Linked DNA regions of Azospira inquinata. The protein of the gene in region 1 binds, or shares a complex with, the protein of each later gene. Links are inferred from orthologs where the notes say so. Each region holds a gene or a part of one and is shown on either strand. Other genes may lie near its edges.

Region 1 (12,210 bases):
CCGCCCGGGATGGTGCCGTGGACTTCAGCCCCGGGGGTGGTGAATGGCGTGGAGTTCCTTGAGCCGTTCCCGGGCCACGTGGGTGTAAATCTGGGTGGTGGAAATGTCCGAGTGGCCCAGGAGCAGTTGCACCACCCGCAGATCGGCGCCGTGGTTGAGCAGGTGGGTGGCGAAGGCGTGACGCAGCACGTGGGGGGAGAGCTTGGCCGGGTCGATGTGGGCCACCAGGGCATAGCGCTTGATCAGGGTCCAGAACATCTGGCGGGTCATGGGGCCGCCCCGGCCGGTGACAAACACCGCGTCGCTCTGGCGCCCGTCCAGCAGGGTGAGGCGGCCCTGCTTAATAAAGACACCCAGCCAGTCCAGGGCCACCTGGCCCAGGGGCACCAGCCGTTCCTTAGACCCTTTGCCGAAAACCCGCACCACTCCCATGTCGAAGCTCACCTCGTGGAGCTTCAGATTCACCAGTTCGGAGACCCGCAGGCCGGTGGCGTAGAGGGTTTCCAGCATGGCCCGGTCCCGCTGGCCCAGGGGGGTGGTGCAGTCCGGGGCGGCCAGCAGGTTTTCCACCTGGGCTTCGGAAAGCACCTTGGGCAGGCGGGAAGGCTTGACCGGCATGGAGAGGCGCAGGGTGGGATCGGCGCCGATGCGGCCCTGGGCCAGCTGCCAGCGGTAAAAACGGCGCAGGGTGGATAGGCAGCGGGCCTGGGAACTGGCCCGATGCGCCTGGGCGATGTGGGCCAGGTAGGCGCTCAGGGCGGCTTCATCCGCTCCGGCCAAGCCCGGGCAGCCCTGTTCCATGAGCCACAGGGTCAGGCCCAGAAGGTCGCTCCGATAGCTGTCCAGGGAGGCTTTGGCCAGGCCGTCTTCCAGCCACAGGGCGTCGCAGAAGGCGTCCATTTCCCCCTGGTCGGCCGGGTCCGGGCGGTGGGGTTTTTCCTCCCCGTCAGGGGCGGAGGGTGTAACGCTCCGGGATTTCATGGGCCAGTAGCCAGCGTTTGATGTTCAGATAAAAGCCGTTCCCCTGGCCTTCCTTTTCATGGGCGAAGCCGTTGAGGCGGCCGCTTTGGGCAATCACCCGGTGGCAGGGCACCACCAGGGGTAGGGGATTGGCCCCGCAGGCGCCCCCCACGGCTCGGGGGGAGGAGGTCAAGGCCCGGGCCAGCTCCCCGTAGCTTTGGGTCTGTCCCAGGGGAATGGCGGCAATGGCCAGCCAGACCCGGTGCTGAAACGGGGTCCCCCGGGGCGCCAAGGGCAGGTCAAAGGCAAAGCGGGCATCCTGGAGATAGGCCGCCAGTTGGCGGGCCGCCTCCCGGGCCAGGGGCGTGGTCCCAGCTCGGGCCGGGCCCGGGGGCAGGAAGTGGATGCCGGTTAAGCTTTCCCCTTCGCAGCGCAGCCCCAGGGCAAAGCCGGGAGCGGCCACTACGGCCTGAAAAGGCCCGGGGGAGGGGGAGATCTCCGGAGCAGAGGAAGGGGCAAGGGGCGTGGTCATGGTCGCGGCGAGGCCTGAGGGGCCCGGAGGCTGGGCCCCCGATGTGTATGGATCAGGAGGCCTTGCCCAGCAGGTTGTCCTTCAGGTCGCCCTGGGTGGGCTTGTCCCCTAGCCAGATGCGCAGCAGGGCCCGGTAAAAGTCTTCCCCGGGGATGGGATTGCCCTTGGCCTGGCCACCCACCACCAGCCGGGTACCCTTGCCCGGCACCCAGTCCAAAGCGATGGGGGTGCCTTTGCTGGCCTTGCCCAGGGCCAATAGGGTGTTGTCGAAGGTCTGGAGCCGGTCCTTGAGGGGGGCGATTTCCGTGTCGCTGAGATTTTTTTCAATGCCGCCGGAAAGGGCTTCCACAAACTGCTGGGCGCTCAGTTCCATGAGGGGCACGATGGTAATGCGCTTGGGGCCTTTGCTATTGAGCACTCCGGCCGCATCGGTCTTTTTTTCCGGCAGGTAAAGGCCCATGGCGTAGACCTTGATGAAAAACTTGGAGCGCAGACCCGCCCCGTTCAGCACCAGCTCCTGCTGTTCCAGGTGCTGCCGGTCGTCGAAGCGTACACCGGCCACTTCCGTAGCCCGGGCGTTGAGGCCGGCGACCAGTAGGGTGGCGGCCAGCAGGGTGGTGAGCAAGGGGTGCTTCATGGGGCTGTCTCCTGATTTTGGACGGACCGTCTGGATAAGGCGGGGCAGGGTCCGCTTGCTGCCCTTAAACTCAAGCTCCCCGGCTGAATGGGGCAGGACCGGGGGCAAGCATGACGGTTGGAAACCGGTAACATGGGGGAGTTCCCCCGGGCCCGCCCTCTGGGGCCCCATCCCCGCTCGGCACCGGGGCGGCATGGGCTGCCCGCCCCCCTGGGGCCTTAGCTACGCACCTGGCCGTTCCCCAGTACCACCCATTTCTGGCTGGTGAGGCCTTCCAGGCCCACCGGGCCCCGGGCGTGGATTTTGTCCGTGGAAATGCCGATTTCCGCCCCCAGGCCGTATTCAAAGCCGTCGGCAAAGCGGGTGGAGGCATTGACCATCACGGAACTGGAATCCACCTCCCGGAGGAAGCGCATGGCGTGGCTGTAATCCTCGGTGACAATGGCTTCCGTGTGGCCGGAGGAATAGCGGTTGATGTGCTCAATGGCTTCGTCCAGCCCGGCCACCACCTTTACGGCGATGATGGGGGCTAGGTATTCCTCGCCCCAGTCCGCTTCCGTGGCAGCCTTGGCCGTGGGCACTAGGGCCTGGGTTTCCGGGCAGCCCCGGATTTCCACCCCTTTAGCGGTCAGCATGGCGGCCAGGCCGGGGAGCTGGGCGGCGGCTTCGGAGCGGGCCACCAGCAGGGTTTCCGCCGTATTGCAGGTGCCGTAGCGCTGGGTCTTGGCGTTTTCCACGATTTTCAGGGCCTTGGCCGGATCGGCCCCCTCATCCACATAAACGTGGCAGTTGCCGTCCAGATGCTGAATCATGGGCACCCGGGATTCGGCCAGGAGCCGGGCGATGAGGCCCTTGCCCCCCCGGGGCACGATGACGTCCACGAATTCCCGCATGGTGATGAGTTCCCCCACGGCGGCCCGATCCGTGGTTTCCACCACCTGGACCGCCTCGGCGGGCAGACCGGCGGCTTCCAACCCTTCCTGGACCAGGGCCGCCAGGGCCCGGTTGCTGCGAATGGCTTCCGAGCCGCCCCGGAGGATAGAAGCGTTGCCGGACTTGATGCACAGCCCCGCCGCATCCACGGTCACATTGGGCCGGGCTTCGTAAATGATGCCGATGACTCCCAGGGGCACCCGCATGTGGCCCACCTGGATGCCCGAGGGGCGGAAACGCAGATCGGTCATTTCCCCAATGGGGTCGGGCAGGGCGGCGATCTGTTCCAGACCAGCGGCCATGGTGGCCACGGTTTTCGGGGTCAGGGTGAGCCGGTCCAGCATGGCGCTGGCCAGTCCGGCAGCCCGGGCGGCAGCCAGGTCTTCCCCGTTGGCGGCCAGGAGGGCGGCTTCTTCCCGCCGAATAGCGCTGGCGATAGCTTTCAGGGCCTGGTTTTTGGCGTTGGTGTCGGCCTTGGCCATGAGCCGGGAAGCGGCGCGGGCCTGGCGGCCCAGGGAGTGCATGTAGTCCTTGATATCCATGATGTTTCGGCGTCCAGGGGAAGGGCCCATTATAGCGGTCCCCGAGGCCCCAACCCCCCATGTCCTTACTGAAAGTGCGGATATAGACTAAACTTTCGCCCCAAGCTGCTGTCAGAGTCCCTCACAGAGACCGCACTTCGTAGGAGTTCCCGATGAGTCGCAAGTTAATTCTCCCCAATGAAATCCAGGTATGCGCCACATGCAGCTACTGGGACGGGGACCGGAAGGTGGATGCCGAGGTGGGCGTGGTGGTGGTGGACGACAACTGCAAAGGCGAGTGTCTGGTCCGGGAAACCCCCTTGCCCGCCCTGCGTCCCAAGGGCCATGATGTGGATTGCGCCTGGGAACACCTGGAGGGGGAAGAGGCCGATGGGGAGGCACCGGCAGCGGACGATGTTCCCCCTGCCGGTGGGGAAAAAGCCGCCTGAGTTGTCTTGATAACGGGAACGGTGGTGGCCGGGGGAGCCCGGCAAACAGGTGGGCGGCAACGGTTTCCGCCCCGGATGGCCGGCGGGAGCCCCAGGGTCTGACCCTTAGCATTCTCCCTGGCCCCAGCCAGAAGCTAAGAAAAAAGCCCGGTTGCCCGGGCTTTTGCCGTTTACCGAGCCCCTGGGCTTAGACGCTCAGGGATAGGCCCAGGCGCAGGAAGGCTTCCCACACATTGCCCGGCTCCAGACCCTTGATGCAGCGGTCGATACGGGCGGCCTGGGCCAGTCCCCGCACCAGCCGGTGCAGATCCAGGCGTTGCAGGGCCCGCTTCATGGCCGCCTGGCGGGGGCCCCAGACCCGCTGTTCCTTGCACAGCAAATCCAAAGGGCGCCCAGCCACTAGACCGGTCTTGATGGCGGCGAGGGCCCGCAGTTCCTCGGTGAGGGCCCACAGCACCAGGGGCGGGGCTTCCCCCTCCTGGCGCAGGCCGTCCAGGGTGCGGCACAGACGGCCCATGTCCCCGGCCAGGAGGGCGGCGCGTAAATCGTCGATGTCGTAGCGGGCCACGTTGAGCACCGCTTCTCGCACCTGTTCCAGGCTCAAGGGGCCGGGGGGATAGAGCAGGCCAATTTTCTGGATTTCCTGGTGGGCGGCCAGGAGATTGCCTTCCACCCGTTCGGCGATGAACTGGAGGGCGTCCCGGTCCCCGCTCTGGCCCTGGCGTTGCAGGCGCCCGGCGATCCAGGCGGGCAGCTCGGCCAGGGGCGGGGCATTGAGTTTGACCAGGGTGCCGGCCTGGGTCAGGGCGGTGAACCAGGCGGATTTTTCTTCCTGCCAGGAAAGCTCGGGCAGGGTAATGAGTACCAGGATGTCCGGGCTTAGGCGCTGGGCGAATTCCTGGAGGGCCTGGCCTCCTTCCCGCCCGGGCTTGCCCGTGGGAATGCGCAGGTCGATGAGTTTCCGTTCCCCGAACAGGGAAAGGTTGCCGCAGGCTTGGGCCAGCTGATTCCAGTTAAAGCCCGGGCCGGCTACCAGCACCTCCCGTTCGCTGAACCCCTGGTGCCGGGCAGCGGCCCGGATGGCGTCCCCGGCCTCGATGACCAGCAGGGGCTCGTCCCCGTACAGGGTGTAGAGGGGGGCCAGGCCCCGCTCCAGCTGGGCCGTCAGTTGCTCAGCCTTGAGCTGGGCCACTACTCGTCCTCGTCGTCCGGATTGAGGGGCTTGATGGCGGCCAGACGGCGCATGATCTGCTGGGCCGCATCCTGCTGCATGTCCTTCCAGAGCATGGTTTCTTCCTGCTCCTTGGAGAGAATTTCGCTATCCCCGTAGGTCATGTCCCGGTGCAGGGTGAGGTTCACCGGCGGGGTTAGGTCCCGACCCTTGGGGTCGGTGATGCGATAGGCGATGAGAATCCGCAGCTGGTATTCCTGAATCTTGCCGCCGCCGCTATAGGACAGCACATCCCGCTGTTGCAGGTAGCTGGTCTGGACGAAGATGGCTTCCGCGTCCTCCGCCTTATCTACCAGCTGGGTGGTGCTGCTGGTGCGGATGGCCCGGCGCAGGTAGATACCCACGTCCGAGTTTTCCGGCAGATCGATTTTCATGGTGTGGAAGGGCAGGGCCGGGGGCGCCTTGAGCTGGAAGCCGCAACCGGCGGCGAAGAGCATCAGGACGCCGGCCAGCAGGGCCAGACAGGGCAGGATCAGGCGGCGCACGGACGCTCTCCTCGGGGCTTAAACAACGATATTGACCAGACGGCCGGGCACCACCACCACCTTCTTGGGGGCCTTGCCTTCCATGTACTTCTGGGCGCTTTCCGAGGCCAGAGCAGCCGCTTCCACGGCCCCCTTGTCGGCGGTGGCGGCCACGGTAATGCGGCCCCGCAGCTTGCCGTTCACCTGCACCATCAGTTCCACCTCGTCCTGCACCAGGGCGGCGGGATCGGCTTTGGGGAAGGCCTGACGGCCCGCGTCGGCGCCGGGACGGAGTTCCCCGTAAAGGGCCTGGCCGATGTGGGGCACGATGGGGTAGAGCATGAGCACGGCGGCTTCCAGGGCTTCCTGTTTCACCGCCCGGGCGGCGTCCGAGTCGCTGTCCAGCTTGGCGTAGGCGTTGAGCAGTTCCATCACGGCGGCGATGGCGGTGTTGAACTGCTTGCGGCGGCCGAAGTCGTCCGTCACCTTGGCAATGGTTTGGTGCAGGTGGCGGCGGAAATCCTTCAATGGCGTGGCCAGGTCTTCCGCCGGCTGTTCCCCGTTCCAAGCTTCCACCGGGCCTTCCAGAGTGTGTTCATAGACCAGCTTCCAGAGCCGTTTGAGGAAGCGGTGGGCCCCTTCCACCCCGGCGTCGGACCATTCCAGGGACTGGTCGGGGGGGGCGGCGAACATGATGAACAGCCGGGCGGTGTCCGCCCCGAACTGGTCGATCAGGGCCTGGGGATCCACCCCGTTGTTCTTGGACTTGGACATCTTTTCCGTGCCGCCGATCACCACCGGCTGGCCGTCGGCCTTGAGGGTGGCGCCCACGGGGCGGCCCCGGTCGTCCGTGGTCACATCCACTTCCGTGGGGTTGAACCACTGTTTCTTGCCGCTGGCGTCTTCCCGGAAGAAGGAGGGGGCCACCACCATGCCCTGGGTGAGCAGGTTGGCGAAGGGCTCGTCCAGCTTCAGCTGGGTGTCGCCGAAGTCGAAGACCCCCACGTCCCGCATCAGCTTGGTGAAAAAGCGGGAGTAGAGCAGGTGCAGGATGGCGTGTTCAATGCCGCCGATGTACTGATCGATACCGCCCTTGCACCAGTAGGCCGCTTCCTTGCCCAGCATGGCCTGGTCGCTGTCCGGGCTGGCGTAGCGGAGGAAGTACCAGGAAGACTCCACGAAGGTGTCCATGGTGTCCGTTTCCCGCTTGGCCGGTTTGCCGCACTTGGGACAGGTGGTTTCATAGAATTCGGGCATTTTCGCCAGGGGGGAACCGGCCCCGGTGACCTGCACCTGTTCCGGCAGCACCACGGGCAGCTGGTCGTCGGGCACGGGCACGTCGCCGCAGCTGTCGCAATGGATCACCGGAATGGGGCAGCCCCAGTAGCGCTGCCGGGAAATACCCCAGTCCCGCAGGCGGAACTGAACCTTCTTTTCCCCCAGGCCCTTGGCGGCCAGATCGGCGGCAATGGCGTCCACGGCGGCTTCATAGGCTAGGCCATCGTATTTGCCGGAATTGACGCAGACGGCCCGGGTCTTGTCCCCGTACCATTCCTGCCAGCCGTCCAGACTGAAGCTTTCCCCTGCTGCGGCGATGACCTGCTTGATGGTCAGGCCGTATTTCTGGGCAAAGGCGAAATCCCGTTCATCGTGGGCCGGGACGGCCATGACGGCCCCTTCCCCGTAGCTCATGAGCACGTAGTTGCCCACCCACACTTCCACCTTTTCGCCGGTGAGGGGGTGCTGGACGAAGATGCCCGTGGGCATGCCCTTCTTTTCCATGGTGGCGATATCCGCCTCGGCCACGCCCCCTTTTTTGCATTCCTCAATGAAGGCGGCCAGTTCCGGATTGTTCTGGGCGGCCCGGGTGGCCAGGGGGTGTTCGGCGGCCACGGCCACGAAGGTGACCCCCATCAAGGTGTCGGCCCGGGTGGTGAAAACCCACAGCTTGTCGGCTTTACCGTCCAGCTCGTAGGGGAAGGCTAGGCGCACGCCGGTGCTCTTGCCGATCCAGTTTTTCTGCATCAGGCGTACCTGCTCGGGCCAGCCTTCCAGCTGATCCAGGTCTGCCAGCAGTTCTTCGGCGTAGGCGGTGATCTTCATGTAATACATGGGGATTTCCCGCTTTTCCACCAGGGCGCCGGAACGCCAGCCCCGGCCATCGATGACCTGTTCGTTGGCCAGCACGGTCTGGTCCACCGGGTCCCAGTTCACCGTGCCCAGGCGCTTGTAGATCAGGCCCTTTTCAAAGAGCCGAGTGAACAGCCATTGTTCCCAGCGGTAGTAGTCCGGCTTGCAGGTGGCGATTTCCCGTTCCCAGTCGATGGCGAAGCCCAGGCGTTGGAGCTGACTGCGCATGTAATCGATATTGGCGTAGGTCCATTGGGCGGGAGGCACCTGGTGCTGGATGGCGGCGTTTTCCGCCGGCATGCCGAAGGCGTCCCAGCCCATGGGCTGGAGCACGTTGAAGCCCTGCATCTGGTGAAAGCGGGAAAGCACGTCGCCGATGGTGTAGTTGCGCACGTGGCCCATGTGCAGCTTCCCGGAGGGATAGGGGAACATGGACAGGCAGTAGTACTTGGGCTGGGAGAGGTTTGCCACGGCCCGGGCGGCCTGGGTTTGAACCCAGTGCTGTTGGGCGGCGGTTTCCACGGCGGCGGCTTGATATTTTTCCTGCATGGGGTCGGGCCAGAATGAAGTGTTTCAAAGGACGAAATTATAACCGCTCGCCCCTCGGGCCTGGGACCGAATCACGGTGGGCCGGGCCGGGCGGGGCCGATGGCCATAAAAAAACGGCGTCAGGAGTGATCCCGACGCCGTCAAACAAGCTACAGACTACAGAGGAGGAGTTACTGCAATTCTTGCGGGGCGCCCTTTAGCTGCCGAAGCGCACATAGGGCTTGAACAGGCCGTTCCAGGTGTCCTGCCAGAACTTGGCCGCATTGACGGCGGCGGTCAGGCCGAACTGGGCCATGCGCCCCTGGTGACCCCAGATCCAGCTCATGTTGGGGGCGGCCTCCGCATAGGCGGCGGGCAGGGCCACACCGGTGAAGCAAGGGGGGCAGGGGGCTTGATCCGTGGTGCCCGTCTTCCCTTCCCGGGGAATGGCATCGTGGTCAATCTTGGCCAGGGTCAGGAGCCGTTCCAGGGCCTGACTGGCGAAATCGTTGCCGTCCCGCTGCTGGCAGAGGGTGGCGGCTTCTTCCTGGGCCCGTTGCCAGAGCGCGCGGGCTTCCGCTTCGCTCAGGCCCGCTTTGTGGGCGACCCAGGGCAGGATCATGGGTGTTTTCATGGTTTGCTTCCTTTCTGGTTATGTCCAGAACCGGCTCCCGGCCAGGCCGCGTTGGGAACGGTGAGTGGTCAGGAAGGGACGCCGGAGGAGGCGGGAAAGACGCTTATCTGCGCCCTCCGGTAGCCGTTTCTGTTGCATTGCAATACGTATTATAACCCACTGGATTTATAGGGTTACTGCGGATATTACGTAGGTAAGCCACGCCGTTTTGATCTTTGTTGCTGCGGCGCAACAAAAACTTCCCAGGGCCAAGTAGGGCGGGCCTGGGCGCCGGATGGACATTTTTCCCTCTGTCATGGAAACCGGGGAAGGCGGGGGAGCGGAGGGCGGTTACGGGGCAAAAAAGCCATGCCAGAGCTCATGGATGCTGTGGGGCGCGGGGAAAAACGGGGGAGGTTGGGGGGACTTCCTGGGGCCTCCCCGGAAAGTTCCGTCTTGCCGACCCCGTCGCTGACCACCGGCGACCGGGGGCAAGGCGCCTGGGGCGGCTATAATTCCCCGTCCTTCCGAAAGCCTTGCCATGTCCGACCTGCTTGCCCACCTCAATCCTCCCCAACTCCAAGCCGTAACCCTGCCGCCCCAGCACGCCCTGATTCTGGCGGGGGCCGGGTCGGGCAAGACCCGGGTGCTCACCACCCGCATCGCCTGGCTCATCTCCACCTCCCAGGTGAGTCCCCATGGCCTGCTGGCGGTGACTTTCACCAACAAGGCGGCCAAGGAAATGCAGGCCCGGCTGGCGGCCATGCTGCCCATCAACACCCGGGGCATGTGGATCGGCACCTTCCACGGTCTCTGCAACCGGCTGCTTCGGGCCCACCACAAGGAAGCCGGGTTGCCCGCCCTGTTCCAGATCCTGGACAGCGCGGATCAGCTGGCGGCTATCAAGCGCCTCCTGAAAAACCTCAATGTGGACGATGAAAAATTCCCCCCCCGGGAATTGATGAATTTCATCAACGCCCACAAGGAGCAGGGCATTCGTCCGGCCCAGGCCGAGGCTTGGGACGATTACACCCGGCGCCGGGTGGATTTGTGGAGCGAATACGAGGTCCAGTGCCAGCGGGAAGGGGTGGTGGATTTCGCCGAACTGCTGCTGCGCTGCTTTGAACTGCTGAGCCGCAACGAGCCCCTGCGCCGCCACTATCAGGAACGTTTCCGCCACATCCTGGTGGATGAATTCCAAGATACCAACCGGCTCCAGTACGCCTGGCTGAAGCTCCTGGCGGGCATGGAAGGGAGCGTCACCGGTGCCCCGGGGGCGGCGGTGTTCGCCGTGGGGGATGACGACCAGTCCATCTACGCCTTTCGCGGCGCGGAAGTGGGCAATATGCGGGACTTCGAGCGGGAATTCGCCGGGGACAACGTGATCCGCCTGGAACAGAACTACCGTTCCCACGGCAATATCCTGGATGCGGCCAACGCCCTCATCAAACACAACGAGGGGCGCCTGGGGAAAAACCTGTGGACCGACCAGGGGGCCGGGGAGCCTATCCGGGTCTATGAGGCCGTCTCCGACCTGGACGAAGCCCGCTGGATGGTGGAAGAGGTGCGGGAACTGGTGCGGGACGGGGTGCCCCGCAACCAGATCGCCCTGCTCTACCGCTCCAACGCCCAGTCCCGGGTGCTGGAACACGAACTCTTCACCCGGGCCGTGCCCTACAAGGTGTACGGGGGCCTGCGCTTTTTTGAACGCCAGGAAGTGAAACACGCCCTGGCCTATCTGCGCCTCATCGCCAATCCGGATGACGACACCGCTTTTCTGCGGGTGGTGAATTTCCCTGCCCGGGGCATCGGCGCCCGGACCCTGGAACATCTCCAGGAGGCCGCCCACCGGGGCAATTCCAGCCTCTACAACGCCGCCGCCGGACTGCCCGGCAAGCCCGGAGCCAGTGTGGGGGCCTTCATCCGCCTGGTGGAGGAACTGCGCCAGGAAACCCGCAGCCTGCCCCTGCCGGAAATGGTGGAACACGTGGTGGAACGGAGCAGTCTGGCCCCCCACTACCGCACGGAAAAAGACGGCCAGGAACGGCTGGAAAACTTGAACGAACTGATCAACGCCGCCGCCGCCTTCGTGGGGGACGACGCCAATCTGGTGGCCCTGGACCCGGTCTTTGTCCCCGGGGAAGCGGATCCCCTGGCCGTGGCGGAAGCGGGGGGCACGGAAGCGGCGCCCCTGGACCCGGCCTCGGAAACCATGCTGGGCCGTTTCCTCGCCCACGCTTCCCTGGAGGCGGGGGAACACCAAGCCGGGGAAGGCCAGGAGGCGGTCCAGCTCATGACCGTCCATGCGGCCAAGGGCCTGGAATTTGACGTGGTTTTCATCTCCGGCCTGGAACAGGGTCTCTTTCCCCACGAAAACGCCTTGCTGGACGCGGGGGGGCTGGAAGAAGAGCGGCGCCTCATGTACGTGGCCATTACCCGGGCCCGGGACCGGCTCTACCTCTCCCACGCCCAGACCCGCATGCTCCACGGCCAGACCCGCTATTGCCTGGTGTCCTCCTTCCTGGAGGAAATTCCCCCGGCCCTGCTGCTGCGCCTCAACCGGGCGGCGGAAACGGGCTATGGGGCAGGGGAATCCTCCCCCAGCTACGGAGGCTGGGACAGCGCCCCCACGGGCCCGGCCACGGTGCCGGGCAGCGGCCTGCGGGTGGGCCAGGGGGTGGCCCATGCCAAATTCGGTCAAGGGGTGATCGTGGCCTGTGAAGGCCGGGGGGCGGACGCCCGGGTCCAGGTCAATTTCGGCGGCGCCGGGATGAAGTGGCTGGCCCTGGAATACGCCAAGCTCACCCCTCTTTAAAGGCTGGCCCCAAAAACTGGCCGGGAATGGCCGTGGTTGGCTGATCTTCCTCGGCGGCCCCGGGAAAGGGGCGTCCGTATTGCTTGTACCCGGTGGGCGGGCCAGCAGGCTTGTCCATTAGCCTTTACCCCGGGGTGGCCCTTGTCACCCCCGTCTGCCAAGGCTTTCCGGGCGAGGGGCCCTAGCCCAGGCGCCCCGTCTGGTGTTCCGGCCGGTCCCCCACCTCCGCCGGGCGTAGGCCCAGGCGGTGCCGCGCATTGGCCACAAAGCTTTTGCGCGCCACCGGGTCCAGCAGGCCCCGGAAAAAGTAGTGGCGTATCCGCCCCGCCAGCAAATCCACCAGCCCGGCTTCGTCCAGGGCCTGAACCCGGGCGTAGAGCAGGGGGGCCTTGGCCAG
Region 2 (15,803 bases), 1.2 Mb from region 1 along the record:
TAACATGATTCCATTTGGATGTTGCTATTCTATTAGCATTAGCTATTTTGTCTATTTATTTAGGTTCCGTTTTGCAACTGATTTCCTGAGGAAAATCAAAAGGGATGGACGTTTTTCTTGAATTTTGTTTTTGAATGAATTGCTTAGGCGTTTGTGAACAAAAAAAAGGGGCGCCGAAGCGCCCCTTGGGGGATAGCGGGTACTGCTGGCTTAGAGCACGGCGGCGATGGCGTTGACCACGGCGTCGATGTTCTTGCTGTTCAGGGCAGCCAGGCAGATCCGGCCGGACCCCACCGCATAGATGCCGAAGTCGGTCTTCAGCTTTTCCACTTGTTCCTTGGAGAGGCCGGTGAAGGAGAACATCCCCCGTTGCTTCACCACAAAGGAGAAGTCCTGGGCCACGCCCTTGGCGTTGAGCTTTTCCACCAGGCTCAGGCGCATGGCCCGGATGCGGTCCCGCATACCGGACAATTCATCCACCCACTGTTGGTAAAGCTCGGGGGTATTCAGTACCGCCGCCACCAGGGCTCCCCCATGGGTCGGGGGGTTGGAGTAGTTGGTGCGGATCACCTTCTTCACTTGGGAGCGCACCCGACCCGCTTCTTCGCTGCTGGCGGTCACTACGGACAGGGCGCCCACCCGTTCTCCGTAGAGGGAGAAGTTCTTGGAGAAGGAGCTGGAGACGAAGAACTGCATGCCGGATTCAGCAAACAGGCGGGCGGCAATGCCGTCTTCTTCCAGGCCGTCGGCGAACCCTTGGTAAGCCATGTCCAGGAAGGGAATCAAGCCCTTGTCCTTGCACAGGGTGACCACTTCCTTCCATTGTTCCGCGCTCAGATCGGCGCCGGTGGGGTTGTGGCAGCAGGCGTGCAGAATGATGATGGACTTGGCTTCCAGAGCGGACAGGCTCGCTTTCATGGCGGCGAAATCCACACCCCGGGTGGCCGGGTCATAGTAGCCGTAGGTTTCCACGGTGAAACCGGCGGCTTCGAATAGGGCCCGGTGGTTTTCCCAGGAAGGATTGCTGATGTAAGCCTTGGCGTTGGGGAAGGTCCGCTTGAGGAAATCGGCGCCGATCTTCAGGGCACCGGTGCCGCCCAGGGCTTCAACGGTCACCACCCGGCCTTCCGTGACCAGGGGGGATTGGGCGCCGAACACCAGGGCTTGCACCCCCTTGTTGTAAGCGGCCAGACCGTCGATGGGCTGGTAGCCACGGGGAGGTTGGGCTTCCAGGCGGGCTTTCTCTGCCGCCTTGACAGCCGCGAGTAACGGAATCTTGCCGTTATCGTCGTAATACACGCCGACACCAAGGTTCACCTTGGTGGGGCGGGTATCGGCGTTGAACGCTTCGTTCAGGCCAAGGATGGGATCCCGCGGAGCTTGCTCCACGGCAGCGAAAATCGAGGTCATTAGGCACTCCTGGTTTGCCAGTCACGGGGCGCGGCGTCATGCGTCGAGCCTCGAATTGCGGAATAATAAAAGCCAAATTGCAACGCGCCCCGTGGAAGTCGAAAAAGCTCCTCAAAATCACGGGCGCAACTGATAATTCTACCATGACCCAAACACCCAACAGCAGCAATCCGCCCGAACCTTCCGAAACACCGGTGGTGACTTTCCCCAATAGTCCCTTTCGGCTGCACCAGCCTTTCCCTCCCGCCGGGGATCAGCCGGAGGCCATACGCCAGCTGGTGGAGGGCATTGGGGATGGCCTGTCCTTCCAGACCCTGCTGGGGGTGACGGGCTCAGGGAAGACCTACACCATGGCCAATGTAATCGCCCACATTGGGCGCCCGGCCCTGGTGCTGGCCCCGAACAAGACCTTGGCAGCCCAGCTGTATTCGGAATTCCGGGAGTTTTTCCCGGAAAATGCGGTGGAGTATTTCGTTTCCTACTACGACTACTACCAGCCGGAAGCCTATGTGCCTGCCCGGGATTTGTTCATTGAAAAGGATTCGGCCATCAATGACCACATTGAGCAAATGCGCCTATCCGCCACCAAAAGCCTGCTGGAGCGCCAGGATGCGGTGATTGTGGCCACCGTGTCTTGCATCTACGGCATTGGGGACAAACAGGATTATCAAAACATGATCCTCCACATCCGGACCGGAGACCGGATGGACCAGCGGGACATCATTAAGCGCCTGGCGGAAATGCAGTATGAGCGGAATGAACTGGATTTCCACCGGGGCACGTTCCGGGTGCGGGGAGACGTGATTGATGTATTCCCGGCGGAACACGGGGAATACGCCATACGGATTTGCCTCTTCGATGACGAAATCGAAACTCTCCAGCTCTTCGATCCTCTCACCGGGCACCTGATGCAGAAGCTGCCCCGTTTTACCGTGTATCCCTCCAGCCATTACGTGACGCCCCGGGAAACCGTGCTGCGGGCCATGGAGGGAATCAAGGCGGAACTGCGGGATCGGGTTGCCTTTTTCCATAAGGAAGGGCGCCTGGTGGAGGCCCAGCGCATCGAGCAGCGGACCCGTTTTGACCTGGAAATGCTCAATGAACTGGGATTTTGCAAGGGGATCGAAAATTACTCCCGCCACCTTTCCGGCCGTAAAGCCGGGGACCCGCCTCCCACCCTGCTGGACTACCTGCCAGCGGGTTCCCTGATGTTTATTGATGAATCCCACGTTTCCATTTCCCAGGTGGGGGGCATGTACAAGGGGGACCGGTCCCGTAAGGAAAACCTGGTGGAATATGGCTTCCGCCTGCCTTCCGCCCTGGATAACCGGCCCTTGAAATTTGCCGAATTCGAACAGCTCATGCCCCAGACCGTTTTCGTTTCCGCCACCCCAGCGGATTACGAGAAGCAACATCAGGGGCAGGTGGTAGAGCAGGTGGTACGCCCCACTGGCCTGGTGGATCCGGAAATCCAGGTGCGCCCCGCATCCACTCAGGTGGACGACCTACTGTCCGAAATTCACAAACGCATTGGTGTCGGGGAGCGGGTTTTGGTTACCACCCTGACCAAGCGTATGGCAGAGGATCTGACCGATTATTTGCGGGAAAACGGCATCCGTATCCGTTACCTCCATTCCGATATTGACACGGTGGAGCGGGTGGAAATTATCCGGGACCTGCGCCTGGGGGAATTCGACGTTCTAGTGGGCATCAATCTGTTACGGGAAGGGCTGGATATTCCGGAAGTCTCCCTGGTGGCCATTCTGGATGCGGACAAGGAGGGGTTCCTCCGTTCCGAACGTTCCCTGATTCAGACCATTGGCCGGGCGGCCCGGCACATTCACGGCACCGCCATTCTTTACGCGGATCGGATGACCGACTCCATGCAGCGAGCCATCGGGGAAACGGAGCGGCGCCGGGCCAAGCAGTTGGCCTTTAACGAGGCCCACGGTATCGTTCCCAAGGGGGTGGCCAAGCGAATCAAGGATATTATTGATGGAGTCTATGACGCGGATTCCGCTACCCGGGAACTGAAAGCAGCCCAAACCCAGGCCAATTACGAATCCTTGAGCGAAAAAGAAGTCGCTAAAGAAATCAAACGGTTGGAAAAGCAAATGCAAGAATTTTCTAAGAACCTGGAGTTTGAAAAAGCTGCGGCTTCCAGAGACCAGCTTTTCAAGCTCAAACAGGCCCTGTTCGGTGCCGTTGTGCCGGACAGTGAATAGGCACCAAGGCTGCACGGGGAGATTTTTTGCAGGTAACAACCAGGGCACCGGACTCACTTAGCGGTGGCCCCTGGAGGAGGCAGGCATGATAAAAATATTGTTCGTTTGCATGGGGAACATTTGTCGCTCCCCTACGGCCGAGGGCGTTTTTCGCCGTCTGGTGGAAAAAGCCGGGCTCACCGACCGTATTCTGGTGGATTCTGCTGGAACCCATGGCTACCACGTGGGCGAAGCGCCGGATTCCCGCACCCAGCGGGCGGCTCAGGCCCGGGGGCTGGACATTTCCACCTTACGGGCGCGCAAGGTGGTGGAAGAAGATCTGCGCAGCTTCGATTTGGTGTTGGCCATGGATAAAGCCAACCTGGAATTCCTGCGGGGCTTGTGCCCCCAGGAACGCAGCCATCGCTTGCGCCTGATGATGTCCTATTCCCGCCACTTCCACGAAGAAGAGGTGCCCGATCCCTATTATGGGCTGGGCCAGGGCTTCGATCTGGTGCTGGATATGCTGGAGGATGCCGCCCAGGGGCTGCTGGACAGTTTGCGTCGTGAGTTGGGGCTGACCCCGGGGGCCAAGGCGGTTGGGAATCGGGCCTCTCCGGCATTGTAGGAGCTGAGGGCAAACTCCGGGGGAGCATTCTTCCCTTTAGGGATAATAAAAAAGCCCGGTTTCCCGGGCTTTTTTATTGGGTGGAAGCGGTTTAGGCTTTAGGCCCAGTTTCCACCTGAACCAAGGGCTCGTTACTTACCGCCACGGGAGCGGGGCGGCGCCGACGGGGCTTGGGCGCTTCTTCCACCGGAGCCGGGACGGCAGCCAGAACTTTGGTCGGGCTGGTTTCCACCAGCACCAGGCCGCTACTGGCCAAAGCCTGATCCAAATCCACCGTCACCGGAGCAACCAGGGGGGCAGGGGCCGGAACTGCTTGTACCGGAGCCGGTTCGGGTTCGGCCTCAGTGACAGGGGTATGGGCGACGGGCGCAGGCACTTCTTCCTTAGCCTCTTCCACAACCGGAGCCGCTTCCTCTTGGGGGACGACCGGGGTCAGCGCGGGCTCCACCGGAGCCGGGACGGGAGCCGGAGCCACGGGGTCCTGAGCCTGGGCGACCTCGACAACCACCGGAGCCACTGCTTCTTGTTCAGAGACTTCCGGTGCCTGGGCGACCATCGGGACTGCTTCCGGAACAGAAACCAGCGGAGCAATCACGGCAGCTTCCTGATGGGCTTGAGGGGCGACCACCTCCGTGGGAGTGGGCTCGCTTACCCCCTCGTTCCGGGGGCTTTCTACACCGGCATCCGCCGTACCTTCCTGAGGCCGGCGTTCGTTGCGGTCCCGCCGGTTATTACGCCGCCCCCGACGTCCCCGACCATTCCCTTCCTGATTGGCGTTCGGGTCTTGGGCGTCGTTGTTGTCCTGGGGCGTCATCAAGGCGGCGGTCTTATTCATTTCCTCCGCCACCGGGGCCGTTTCTCCCCGATTGCTTTGACGGCTGCGACGTTCGCTCCGCTCCCCGTTGCCTTCGGTATTCCGTTCGCCGCGCTGGCGTCGGTTTTCCCGAGGTTCCCGCTGGGTTTCCTTGGGGCTATCCCCTTCGCTGGCAGCCCCGCTCCGTTCGTTGCGGGAGCCGTTGCCGTTACGGGATTCTTCGCCCCCGTTCCGGTTGTTGCGACCCCGACCCCGACCCCGACCTTCCCGGTTTTGATTGTCCCGGGGAGTGCTGCGGCTGCGGGTACGGGGAGTAGCGGCCGGTTCGGCTGCCGGTTCGGTCTTTTTGTTACCCCGGAACCAGGAGAAGATTTTGCCGATAATGCCGCCATCTTCCGTGGTGACCGCAGTCTTGGGCTCTTGGGCCATGGGGGCAGGCTGGGTGGGCGCAATGTGCTTCACGGCAGCTTCCTGCCGGGGCGCCGAAGTGGCGGCGGCCAGGGAAGGCAGCTTGTCTTCGTCTGCCGGCGCCGCAACCCGCTTGTAGGAGGGTTGGGCCGTCTCTTCTAGATTCAAATCCTCATGGCGCAGGCGCTCGATGGAGTGGGCCGGGGTTTCCAGGTGGATGTTGGGGATGAGCAGGACCGTGACCTTGTGGCGAAGCTCGATGGACTGAATTTCGTTGCGTTTTTCGTTGAGCAGGAAGGTGCCCACATCCACTGGCACTTGGGCATGGATGGTGGCCGTATTGTCCTTCATGGCCTCCTCTTCCAGGATGCGCAGGATGTGCAGGGCAGCAGATTCGGTGGAGCGGATGTGGCCGGTGCCGGTACAGCGGGGGCAGGTGATGTAGCTGGTTTCCGCCAAGGCGGGGCGGAGGCGCTGACGGGACAGTTCCATCAAACCGAAGCGGCTGATTTTGCCCATCTGTACCCGGGCACGGTCATGACGCAGGGCGTCCCGCAACCGGTTTTCTACTTCCCGCTGGTTGCGGGGGCTTTCCATGTCGATAAAGTCGATGACCACCAGACCGCCCAAGTCCCGCAGCCGCAACTGGCGGGCCAGTTCCTCGGCGGCTTCCAGGTTGGTCTTCAGGGCCGTTTCCTCAATGTCCTGACCCCGGGTGGCGCGGCCGGAATTGACGTCACAGGCCACCAGGGCTTCCGTGTGGTCGATGACGATGGCGCCGCCAGAGGGCAGATTGACCTGACGGGAATAGGCGGATTCGATCTGGTGCTCAATCTGGAAGCGGGAGAAGAGGGGAACATCATCCTCGTAACGCTTGACCCGATTGATGTTGTTGGGCATGACCGTGCCCATGAAGGCTTTGGCTTGCTCGAAAATTTCGTCCGTATCGATGAGCAGTTCGCCGATGTCCGGCTGGAAGTAATCCCGGATGGCCCGGATCACCAGACTGCTTTCCAGATAGATGAGGAAGGGGCCGGTCTGCTGGGCAGCAGCGCCTTCTATGGCGCTCCACAGTTGCAACAGGTAGTTCAAGTCCCATTGCAGTTCTTCCGCGCTACGGCCGATAGCGGCGGTACGGGCGATCAGGCTCATGCCCTGGGGGGCTTCCAGCTGATCCATGATGTCCCGCAGTTCGGCCCGTTCGTCCCCTTCCACGCGACGGGAAACGCCGCCGCCCCGGGGATTGTTGGGCATCAGCACCAGGTAGCGGCCAGCCAGGGAAATGAAGGTGGTAAGGGCTGCGCCCTTATTGCCACGTTCATCTTTTTCAACCTGAACAATGACTTCCTGGCCTTCCTTCAAGGCTTCCTTGATGGTGGCCTTGCCGGCTTCCACGCCGGGTTGAAAGTAGGAGCGGGAAACTTCCTTGAAAGGGAGAAAACCGTGTCTTTCCTCGCCGTAATTGACAAAAGCGGCCTCGAGACTCGGTTCGATGCGGGTAATGACACCCTTGTAAATATTGCTTTTGCGTTGTTCCTTGGCGGCCGATTCAATGTCTAGGTCAATTAATTTTTGACCGTCCACAATGGCGACACGGAGTTCTTCGGCCTGTGTCGCATTGAACAGCATGCGTTTCATTCGGTGGCTCCCGCGCTCATGCACGGACGGGCTCCCTACGCCGGTAGCGACACAATTAGTTGAAAATACGTGGTTTCATCCGGATTTCGGTATGGCAACTAAAGGTGGGAAAGTAATCGCTGAAAGCCCCGCAGCCCGGCTGAAAAATCAGGCTGCGTGACTCGCTGGGGAGGGAATCCGTACGTGCCAGTTAAGCGCAAAACGAGTAGTATCGCTGCTTTTGGTGAGCGAACTTAACCAGTTGGTTTTCACCGTTGCGACCTTGTGCAGGTTGGCACAAGCGAAAAATCTTTGGCCTGCCGGAATTCCCACCCCGTTTCCTTATCGGAATGTGGCCGGGGTAAGTCTGTTCGGTCTTATAGCAAGAATTGTTCTTTCGCAGGGGGGCTAAAACCTGCCCCAGTATATTCAAAATGACAGGCCTTAGCAAAAATTCTGTAACCAAGCTGATTATTGGCGAAGAAGAGGGTGGGCAACGCCTAGATAATTACCTCTTCCGCATTTGCAAAGGCATTCCTAAAAGCCACGTTTACCGCATCCTGCGTAGCGGCGAAGTCCGCATTAACAGCCGCCGGGTCGCGGCGGCCTATCGCCTGCAAGCCGGGGACCTGGTACGCCTCCCTCCCATGCGCTTCGCCGCCAGCGAGGCGGAAGAAGCCAGCGAAGAGGTGCGGGGGCAAGCCCTCAAGGCCGATTTACCCGTGCTCTACGAGGATGACGCCCTGGTCATCATCAACAAACCGGCGGGGATTGCGGTCCACGGGGGGAGTGGGGTGTCTTTCGGAGTGATCGAGGCCTTGCGTCAGCAGCGCCCCCAGGCCAAGTTCCTGGAACTGGCCCATCGTCTGGATCGGGAAACCTCAGGCATTCTCCTGGTAGCCAAAAAGCGCTCTGCTCTGACCGCCCTCCACGATATGTTTCGGGAAGGGGGGCGTGCGGATAAGCGCTATTTGACCCTGGTATCCGGGCGTTGGATGGACAAAGTGCGCAATGTGCGCCAGCCGCTGTTTAAGTATTTGTTGGACAACGGGGAGCGGCGGGTACGGGTAGCGCCAGAGGGCAAGCCTTCCCACACGGTCTTTCGTCTCATGTCCCGCTGGCAGCGGTTTTCCCTGCTGGAGGCCCAGTTAAAGACAGGGCGGACCCACCAGATTCGGGTGCATCTGGCCCATTCGGGCTTTCCCATTGCTGGGGACGATAAGTACGGGGATTTTGAACTCAATAAGGCCCTGCAAAAACAGGGGCTAAAACGCATGTTCCTCCACGCCTACCAAATGCGCTTTCCCCACCCACTGAGCGGGGAAACCCTGTCTGTGGAGGCCCCGTTACCCGCTCCTTTACAACAGTTTCTGGATTTTCTGAATCGTACGGAGTCTTTGGAATATGGCGCGTCGCTTTGATCTGGTGGTTTTTGACTGGGATGGCACGATTCTGGATAGCGCTGGCGCCATTGCCGGGGCCATCCAGGCCGCCAGCCGGGAATTGGGGGTAACGCCCCCCTCCGATGCGGCGGCCCGCCACGTCATCGGCCTAGGCCTGGAGGAAGCCTTGCGCTCCGCCGTACCCGGCCTGCCCCCCTCCCGTTACCCGGAAATGGTGGATAGTTACCGCCGCCATTACCTTTCCCAGGATCAGGACCTGGTGCTGTTCCCAGGCATTGAATCCCTGATTGCTCGCCTGGCGGAAACCAGCCATCTTCTGGGGGTGGCTACCGGAAAAAGCCGGGTGGGGTTGGACCGGGCCCTGCAACATAGTGGTTTGAGACGTTACTTCGATGCCACCCGTTGTGCCGACGAGTGTTTTTCCAAGCCCCACCCCCAGATGCTGGAGGAGTTGATGGAAGAACTGGCGATGCCCCGGGAGCGGGTGGTGATGATCGGGGATACTACCCACGATATGGAAATGGCCCGCAACGGCGGAGTTACCGGGGTGGCGGTCACCTATGGGGCCCATCCCAAGGCCCAGTTATTGGATTCAGGGGCGGCAGTCTGTTGTGATTCGGTGGAGGAGCTCCGGGAATGGCTGCTACAAAACGCCTGATTTGTGCTGCCTCGGACCTGGAAGAGAGTGGCAAAGGGGTGCGCTTCTCCTTTGTGCGCCGGGGCCAAGAGGTTCCCGCCTTTGTGGTCCGCTTTCGCGGCAAGGTATATGCTTACCTTAATCGCTGCACCCACGTGCCCGTGGAGCTGGATTGGCAGGAAGGGGAGTTTTTCGATTATTCCAAGTTATACTTGGTTTGCGCCACCCATGGCGCCCTTTACGCCCCTGAATCCGGCCACTGTCTGGGCGGACGATGCAACGGACGGGGATTGATTCCCCTCACCGTTGCCGAAGAAGGCGATTCCGTCTATCTGATGTCTGAAGAAGAATAAGCCCCTATCATGGATACCCCCCAACACCCCCCCTCCCAAGACCCTCAGTGGGAGCATAAGCTCCTGGAGAAGCTAGCCCTTTCCCATCTGGAGGAGCAGAAAACCCGCCGGCGCTGGGGGATTTTCTTCAAGCTTCTGGGATTTGCCTATCTCACTGCCATTCTGGTCTATGTGGTGGACTGGGGCGGTTCGGATAAATTGGCCGATGGCCGCCACACGGCGGTGATTTATCTCCATGGCACCATTGAAGCCAACGGAGAGGCAAGCGCGGAAAAAATCAACGCAGCCCTGGATTCCGCCTTTGAGGACAAGGGGACGGCCGGGGTTATCCTGCGCATCAACAGCCCCGGCGGTAGCCCGGTTCAAGCTGGGATGATTAACGACGAAATCCATCGTCTGCGCCAAAAGTACCCCAAAACCCCCCTCTATGTGGTGGTGGAGGATATGTGCGCATCCGGCGGCTATTACGTGGCCGTGGCCGGGGACAAGATTTTTGTGGATAAGGCCAGCATGATCGGTTCCATCGGGGTGCTAATGGATGGCTTTGGCTTTACCGGTACCATGGATAAGCTGGGGGTGGAGCGGCGCCTGCTGACCGCCGGGGAAAATAAGGGCTTTCTTGACCCCTTCTCCCCGGTGAATCCCAAACAGAAGGAATACGCAAAAACCATGCTGACGGAAATTCATCAGCAGTTCATCAGCGTGGTGCGTCAGGGGCGGGGCAAGCGCCTCAAGGAAACCCCGGACATGTTCTCCGGCCTGGTCTGGACTGGCTCCAAAGGAGTGGAGCTAGGGCTGGCCGACGGCTACGGCACGGTGGATTCCGTGGCCCGGGACGTCATCAAGGCGGACAAGATCCTGGATTACACCATGCGGGAAAACATCGCCGAGCGTTTCGCCAAGCGCTTTGGCGCTGACGTTATCCAGGGGGCCGTCCACTCCCTGAAGATGGAAGCCTCCGCCAAGGCGGAATAGGCTTTGCCCCCGGATGCCGGTTTTCCGGTGCCGCAAAAAAGGCCTCCTTTGGGAGGCCTTTTTTATTGGGCCAAGAACAAGAACACTGTGGGTTTTTTCTCCAGATCCGGCGGCAAAGGGGATGCCTTCCAGGCGCTTACGGTCTGGGTGCGGATGGCTTCGGAGGGGAGGGTGATATCCGTGGCCAGGCAAAGGAGGGTATTTCCCTGGCAGGCCTTGAGCAGGGATTCGAACATGGCCCGGTTACGGTAGGGGGTCTCGATAAAAATCTGGGTGCTTTGCAGGTACCGGGATTCCTTTTCCAGGGCTTTCAGCTTCTGGCCCCGTTCCTCTTCCTTGGCGGGCAGGTAGCCGTGGAAGGCGAAGTGCTGACCGGAAAGCCCTGACCCCATCAACGCCAGCAGCAGGGAAGAGGGGCCCACCATGGGAACCACGGGGACGCCCCGCTGCTGGGCTAGGCGTACCAAAGCCGCCCCCGGGTCGGCCACCGCCGGACAGCCGGCTTCCGATACCAGGCCTACATCTTGCCCTTGCAGCAGAGGCTCCAGGAGTGGAGGCACCTGTTCCGGGGTGGAGTGCTCATTCAATTCCGCGATGGGGATATCCCGCAACGGACGGGTAACCCCGGCGCTTTTCAGAAAAGCCCGGGCACTCTTGGCGTTTTCCGCCACAAAGCGCTCCAGCTGGCGTACTTGCTCCAGGACGGGAGGGGGCAGGACTTGTTCCGGGCTGTTGGGGCCCAGGGGGACGGGAATCAGGTAGAGGGTGCCAAAAGACATGGGCTAGAGAATGGGATAGTTTTCAAGTTTGAGAAAATCGCAGAGGGCGATTAAGGGGAGACCGATCAGGGCGTTGGGGTCATCCCCCCGGATGCTGCGCAGCAGGGCAATGCCCAGACCTTCACATTTTGCGGCGCCGGCGCAATTGTACGGCTGCTCCTGATGCAGATAGGTCTGGATTTCCTCCTCTGTCAGATCCCGAAACGTTACCAGGGTAGGAATCCCAGTAAGGTGCGCTTTGCCGCTACGAGCATTAAAGAGGCAGAGGCCGGTGAAGAAATTGACGGTTTTTCCGCTCATTAGACTGAGCTGGCGTACCGCGTTGGGGTGATTGCCCGGTTTGCCGAAGCGCTGTTGCCCCAGGTAGGCCACCTGGTCGCTGCCGATAATCAGGGCGTCTGGGTGCTGGTTGGCCACCGCTCGGGCCTTGGCTTCGGCCAGGCGCAGGGCCAGGGGTTCCGGTGCTTCATCCGGCAGAGGGGTTTCGTCTACCTGGGGATCGGCACAGAGAAAGGGAAGGTTCAGGCGTTCCAGGAGTTCCCGGCGATAGGGGGAGGTGGAAGCCAGCACCAGGGGCTGGCGTTGGGCGGTGGTCATAGGAGAATGGGCGTAGAAAACGGACTAGGTGGAGACCGTAAGGTCTTGCCTATTTTGAAAAAACAGGCGGGAAAAGTGGCTATTTCTTTGACACGGTAAGCCAAAAATAATATCATCCGCGCCCTATGTCGCAACAGAAAGTGATCGACAGCCAATCTTTTGCTAGGAATGTGGAGACCCAGGAAGGGCGACTACAGTTAGCAGACTTGACGCGGCTGCATGATTTGCTGGCAGAGAAAAGCGGCAGCATCCAGTATTCCCTCCAAGGGAAAGTTGGAAAGCGTGGCGAGTTGAGGTTGCGTTTGCGCGTGGCCGGGGTTCTTTCCCTGGTTTGTCAGCGCTGCCTTGAGCCCGTTGATTTCCCGTTGAGCGTGGATAGCCTTCTTGAGTTGGTGCCCGAAGGGCGCGAGATTTCTCAGGATGACCTGGAGGATGACTCCAGGGATTTTGTTCCAGCTTCCCGGGAAATGAATGTGGCCGCCCTGGTGGAAGATGAGGTCATTCTCAATCTGCCGGTGGTGCCCCGTCACGAACGCTGCGTTTCTCTACCGAAAGCTGATGATCAGAAGGAAGCCTCTCCTTTTGGGGTGTTGGCAAATCTGAAAACGCGACCGCAATAAAGCTGGCATTTGTAATTGGATCAATTTAGGAGTTTCCTGACATGGCCGTTCAACAAAACAAGAAGTCCCCTTCCAAGCGTGGCATGCACCGTGCCCATGATTTTCTGACCAACCCGGCTCTGGCCGTGGAACCCACCACCGGCGAAACCCATCTGCGCCACCACGTGAGCCCCAACGGCTTCTACCGTGGCAAGAAGGTCACCCAGGCCAAGGGCGAGTAATCTCCCCATTCCAAGGCAGGCGGCCCCGTTGCGGGCCCCTGCCTTTTCTTTTACCCAATTCGAGCCCTCGGATGGGAATCACAATAGCGATTGATTGCATGGGCGGTGACCACGGTCCCCGCGTTACCGTGCCGGCGGCGCTTGCCTATTTGTCTGGCGCTGAAGATGTGGAAGTCGTCCTGGTTGGCCAGGAAGACAAAATTCGGGCCGTTCTGCCCACCCCCCTGCCTCCCCGGGTGTCCATTAAGCATGCCAGCGAAGTGGTCACGATGGACGATCCCCCGGCTCAGGCCCTGCGCAACAAAAAGGACTCCTCCATCCGGGTGGCCGTGAATATGGTCAAAGCCGGAGAGGCGGATGCCTGCGTTTCGGCGGGCAACACGGGGGCCCTCATGGCCATTTCCCGGTTTGTGCTGAAAATGCTGCCGGGCATTGACCGTCCTGCCATTTGTACCGTGCTGCCCACCATGCGCAGCCATGTCTATATGCTGGATCTGGGGGCCAATGTGGATTGCGGCCCGGAAAACCTGCTCCAGTTCGGCATCATGGGGGCCATGTTGGCCTCCGCCATCGACAAAAAAGAGCACCCCAGCGTGGGCCTGCTCAACATCGGCGAAGAGGACATCAAGGGCAACGACGTGGTGAAGCACGCCGCCGAACTGCTCAAAGATTCCGGCCTCAACTTTGTCGGTAATGTGGAAGGGGATGGGGTCTTTAAGGGCGACGCGGACGTAGTGGTTTGCGACGGTTTCGTCGGCAATGTGGCCCTCAAGACCACGGAAGGCCTGGCTCAGATGCTGGCCTTCTTCCTCAAAGAGGAGTTCCGCCGTAATTGGCTGACCAAACTCATTGCCCTGATTGCCCTGCCAGTCCTCAAGGGCTTTAAGAAACGGGTGGATCACCGTCGCTATAATGGGGCCACCCTGTTGGGCCTGAAGGGCATTGTGGTGAAGAGCCACGGCTCCGCCGATGCCTTTGCTTTCCAACATGCCATCGCCTGTGCTGCCGGAGAAGTCCGGGGCAAGATGCTTGAATTGATTTCCGGTCGGGTGGCCCGTTACGCCCCCGCCCTGGCTGAATCCACCCATTCTCATCAGGAGTCGCCCTGACATGTTTGCCAAAATCACTGGTGTTGGTAGTTACCTGCCCGACCGGGTGGTCACTAATGACGATCTGGTTGCCCAGGGTGTGGATACCAGCGATGAATGGGTGGCGACCCGGACGGGCATTCGTTCCCGCCATTTCGCCGAGGCAGGCCAGACTTCTTCCGATCTAGCCTTTCATGCCGCCAATCGGGCCCTGGCCCAAGCTGGGGTTGAGGCGGGCGATCTGGATCTGATTATTGTCGCCACCTCCACTCCGGACTTTATTTTTCCTTCCACCGCCTGCCTGTTGCAGGGGCGCTTGGGAAACAAGGGGGCGACCGCCTTCGATCTCCAGGCGGTTTGCTGCGGTTTCGTCTATGCCTTGGGGGTGGCGGAAAAATTTATTCGTTCCGGCTCCCATAAGCGGGCCCTGGTGGTGGGGGCGGAAGTATTTTCCCGCATCCTGGACTGGCAGGACCGGGCCACCTGCGTCCTCTTTGGCGACGGGGCTGGTGCGGTGGTGGTGGAGGCCTCGGAAACCCCGGGGATTCTGGCTACCACCATGCACGCAGACGGCAGTATGGCGGGCATGTTGTCCGTGCCCGGCCAGGTGAGCGGCGGCCAGGTCATCGGTGACCCTTTCCTGCGCATGGATGGCCAGGCGGTCTTCAAATTTGCGGTGCGCATTCTGGCGGAAGTGTCCGGGGAAACCTGTGCCGCCGCAGGCGTGGCGCCGGAGTCCGTGGATTGGCTCATTCCCCATCAGGCCAATATCCGCATTATCGAATCCACGGCAAAAAAAATGGGGCTGCCCATGGAGCGGGTGATTGTTACGGTGGATCACCACGGCAACACCTCCGCCGCTTCCGTTCCCCTGGCCCTGGATGAAGCCATGCGCAGCGGGCGCATTCAGCCGGGGCAGAAGGTGCTCCTCGAAGGGGTAGGGGGCGGGTTTACCTGGGGTGCCGCCCTGGTGCAGTTTTAACGTCCCGAGCCATCGGGCAACACGGAGAAAAAAATGAGCTTTGCGTTTGTTTTTCCCGGACAGGGTTCCCAATCCATCGGCATGATGGCGGCCTACGGGGACGCGCCGGTGGTGCGCGCCACTTTTGATGAAGCTTCTCGGGCGTTGGGCGAAGATCTGTGGCAACTGGTGGCCGAAGGCCCAGCGGAAGCCCTGGCTCAGACCGTCAATACCCAGCCCGTCATGCTTACCGCGGGAATCGCCGTGTGGCGCCTGTGGCAGGAAAAGGGAGGCAAGTGTCCGGCGGTGCTGGCCGGCCACAGCCTGGGGGAATATTCCGCCCTGGTGGCCGCTGGCGTCCTGCCTTTTGCCGAGGCCGTACCCCTGGTGCGTCTGCGGGCTGCGGCCATGCAAGAAGCGGTGCCTCTGGGGACCGGCGCCATGGCGGCGGTTCTGGGCTTGGATGATGCCGGGATTTTGGCGGCCTGCGCCGAAGCAGCCCAGGGCGAGGTGGTGGAGCCGGTGAATTTCAACGCAGTGGGCCAAACCGTCATTGCCGGTCACAAGGATGCGGTGGAACGGGCCATGGTCCTGTGCAAGGCCAAGGGCGCTAAGCGGGCCCTACCGCTGCCCGTGTCTGCCCCCTTCCACTCCAGCCTAATTCGCCCGGCGGCGGAAAAACTGGCCCAGCGCCTAGAAGCCCTGGACTTTGCTGCCCCCACCATCCCGGTCATCAATAACGTGGATGTGAAGGTAGAAACCGCACCGGAAAAGATCAAGGACGCCCTGGTGCGCCAGGCTTTCCATCCGGTGCGCTGGGTGGAAACCATTGGCAAAATGGCCGAAATGGGCGTCACTACGGTAGCGGAATGCGGTCCGGGCAAGGTCCTGGCCGGACTCACCAAGCGTTGCGCCGACGGCGTAACGGGGGTGGCCCTGGCGGATGCGGGCGCCATCGAAAACAACCTTTCTCTGGAGTAAGAAGATGGTGCTGGAAGGACAAGTTGCGCTGGTCACCGGGGCCTCCCGGGGAATCGGCCAGGCGGTGGCCCGGGAACTGGCTCGCCAAGGGGCCACGGTAATCGGCA

Evidence for each region.
Region 2: the proteins of Azoinq_RS09250 (region 1) and uvrB are in contact, whole or in part, in a crystal structure (PDB 7EGT), measured with the Thermus thermophilus proteins. The link is inferred for Azospira inquinata from one-to-one orthologs. Residues at the interface, in WP_096412145.1 of Thermus thermophilus: His654, Arg656, Phe657, Gln666, Asp668, Glu669, Lys680, Arg681, Leu682, Ser683, Lys685, Tyr686, Ala687; in WP_096411307.1 of Thermus thermophilus: Glu23, Leu25, Arg26, Asp27, Gly28, Glu29, Arg30, Phe31, Arg55, Glu326, Asp327, Phe328, Glu379, Ser382, Gln383, His398, Gly400, Arg401.

The regions. Positions count from the first base shown.
Region 1 is NZ_CP064782.1:2,000,589-2,012,798, forward strand. Bases 9,155-12,176 are described here. They hold Azoinq_RS09250 (UvrD-helicase domain-containing protein), read left to right. Parts: upstream 9,155-9,539; coding sequence 9,540-11,813; downstream 11,814-12,176. Other genes in these bases: Azoinq_RS09255 (HD-GYP domain-containing protein), read right to left, coding at 11,995-12,176. Also shown: site-specific tyrosine recombinase XerD, read right to left, coding at 25-900; Azoinq_RS09210 (methylated-DNA--[protein]-cysteine S-methyltransferase), read right to left, coding at 947-1,492; Azoinq_RS09215 (chalcone isomerase family protein), read right to left, coding at 1,545-2,129; Azoinq_RS09220 (glutamate-5-semialdehyde dehydrogenase), read right to left, coding at 2,348-3,604; Azoinq_RS09225 (hypothetical protein), read left to right, coding at 3,757-4,032; holA (DNA polymerase III subunit delta), read right to left, coding at 4,220-5,224; Azoinq_RS09235 (LPS-assembly lipoprotein LptE), read right to left, coding at 5,224-5,748; leuS (leucine--tRNA ligase), read right to left, coding at 5,767-8,406; Azoinq_RS09245 (hypothetical protein), read right to left, coding at 8,603-9,019; more of Azoinq_RS09255, read right to left, coding at 12,177-12,210. UniProt on the Escherichia coli protein: A helicase with DNA-dependent ATPase activity. Unwinds DNA duplexes with 3'-5' polarity. Translocates on single-stranded DNA with 3'-5' polarity. Initiates unwinding more efficiently from a nicked substrate than double-stranded DNA.
Region 2 is NZ_CP064782.1:3,198,527-3,214,329, reverse strand. What follows is about bases 1,136-4,094. They hold uvrB (excinuclease ABC subunit UvrB), read left to right. Parts: upstream 1,136-1,553; coding sequence 1,554-3,635; downstream 3,636-4,094. Other genes in these bases: Azoinq_RS14475 (low molecular weight protein-tyrosine-phosphatase), read left to right, coding at 3,721-4,094; Azoinq_RS14485 (amino acid aminotransferase), read right to left, coding at 1,136-1,410. Outside these bases: more of Azoinq_RS14485, read right to left, coding at 211-1,135; more of Azoinq_RS14475, read left to right, coding at 4,095-4,242; Azoinq_RS14470 (Rne/Rng family ribonuclease), read right to left, coding at 4,334-7,102; 23S rRNA pseudouridine(955/2504/2580) synthase RluC, read left to right, coding at 7,516-8,502; Azoinq_RS14460 (HAD family hydrolase), read left to right, coding at 8,486-9,142; Azoinq_RS14455 (Rieske (2Fe-2S) protein), read left to right, coding at 9,121-9,474; Azoinq_RS14450 (S49 family peptidase), read left to right, coding at 9,484-10,449; Azoinq_RS14445 (SAM-dependent methyltransferase), read right to left, coding at 10,512-11,228; Azoinq_RS14440 (Maf family protein), read right to left, coding at 11,232-11,825; Azoinq_RS14435 (YceD family protein), read left to right, coding at 11,951-12,445; rpmF (50S ribosomal protein L32), read left to right, coding at 12,487-12,666; phosphate acyltransferase PlsX, read left to right, coding at 12,738-13,775; Azoinq_RS14420 (beta-ketoacyl-ACP synthase III), read left to right, coding at 13,777-14,736; fabD (ACP S-malonyltransferase), read left to right, coding at 14,770-15,696; 3-oxoacyl-ACP reductase FabG, read left to right, coding at 15,701-15,803. UniProt on the Escherichia coli protein: The UvrABC repair system catalyzes the recognition and processing of DNA lesions. A damage recognition complex composed of 2 UvrA and 2 UvrB subunits scans DNA for abnormalities.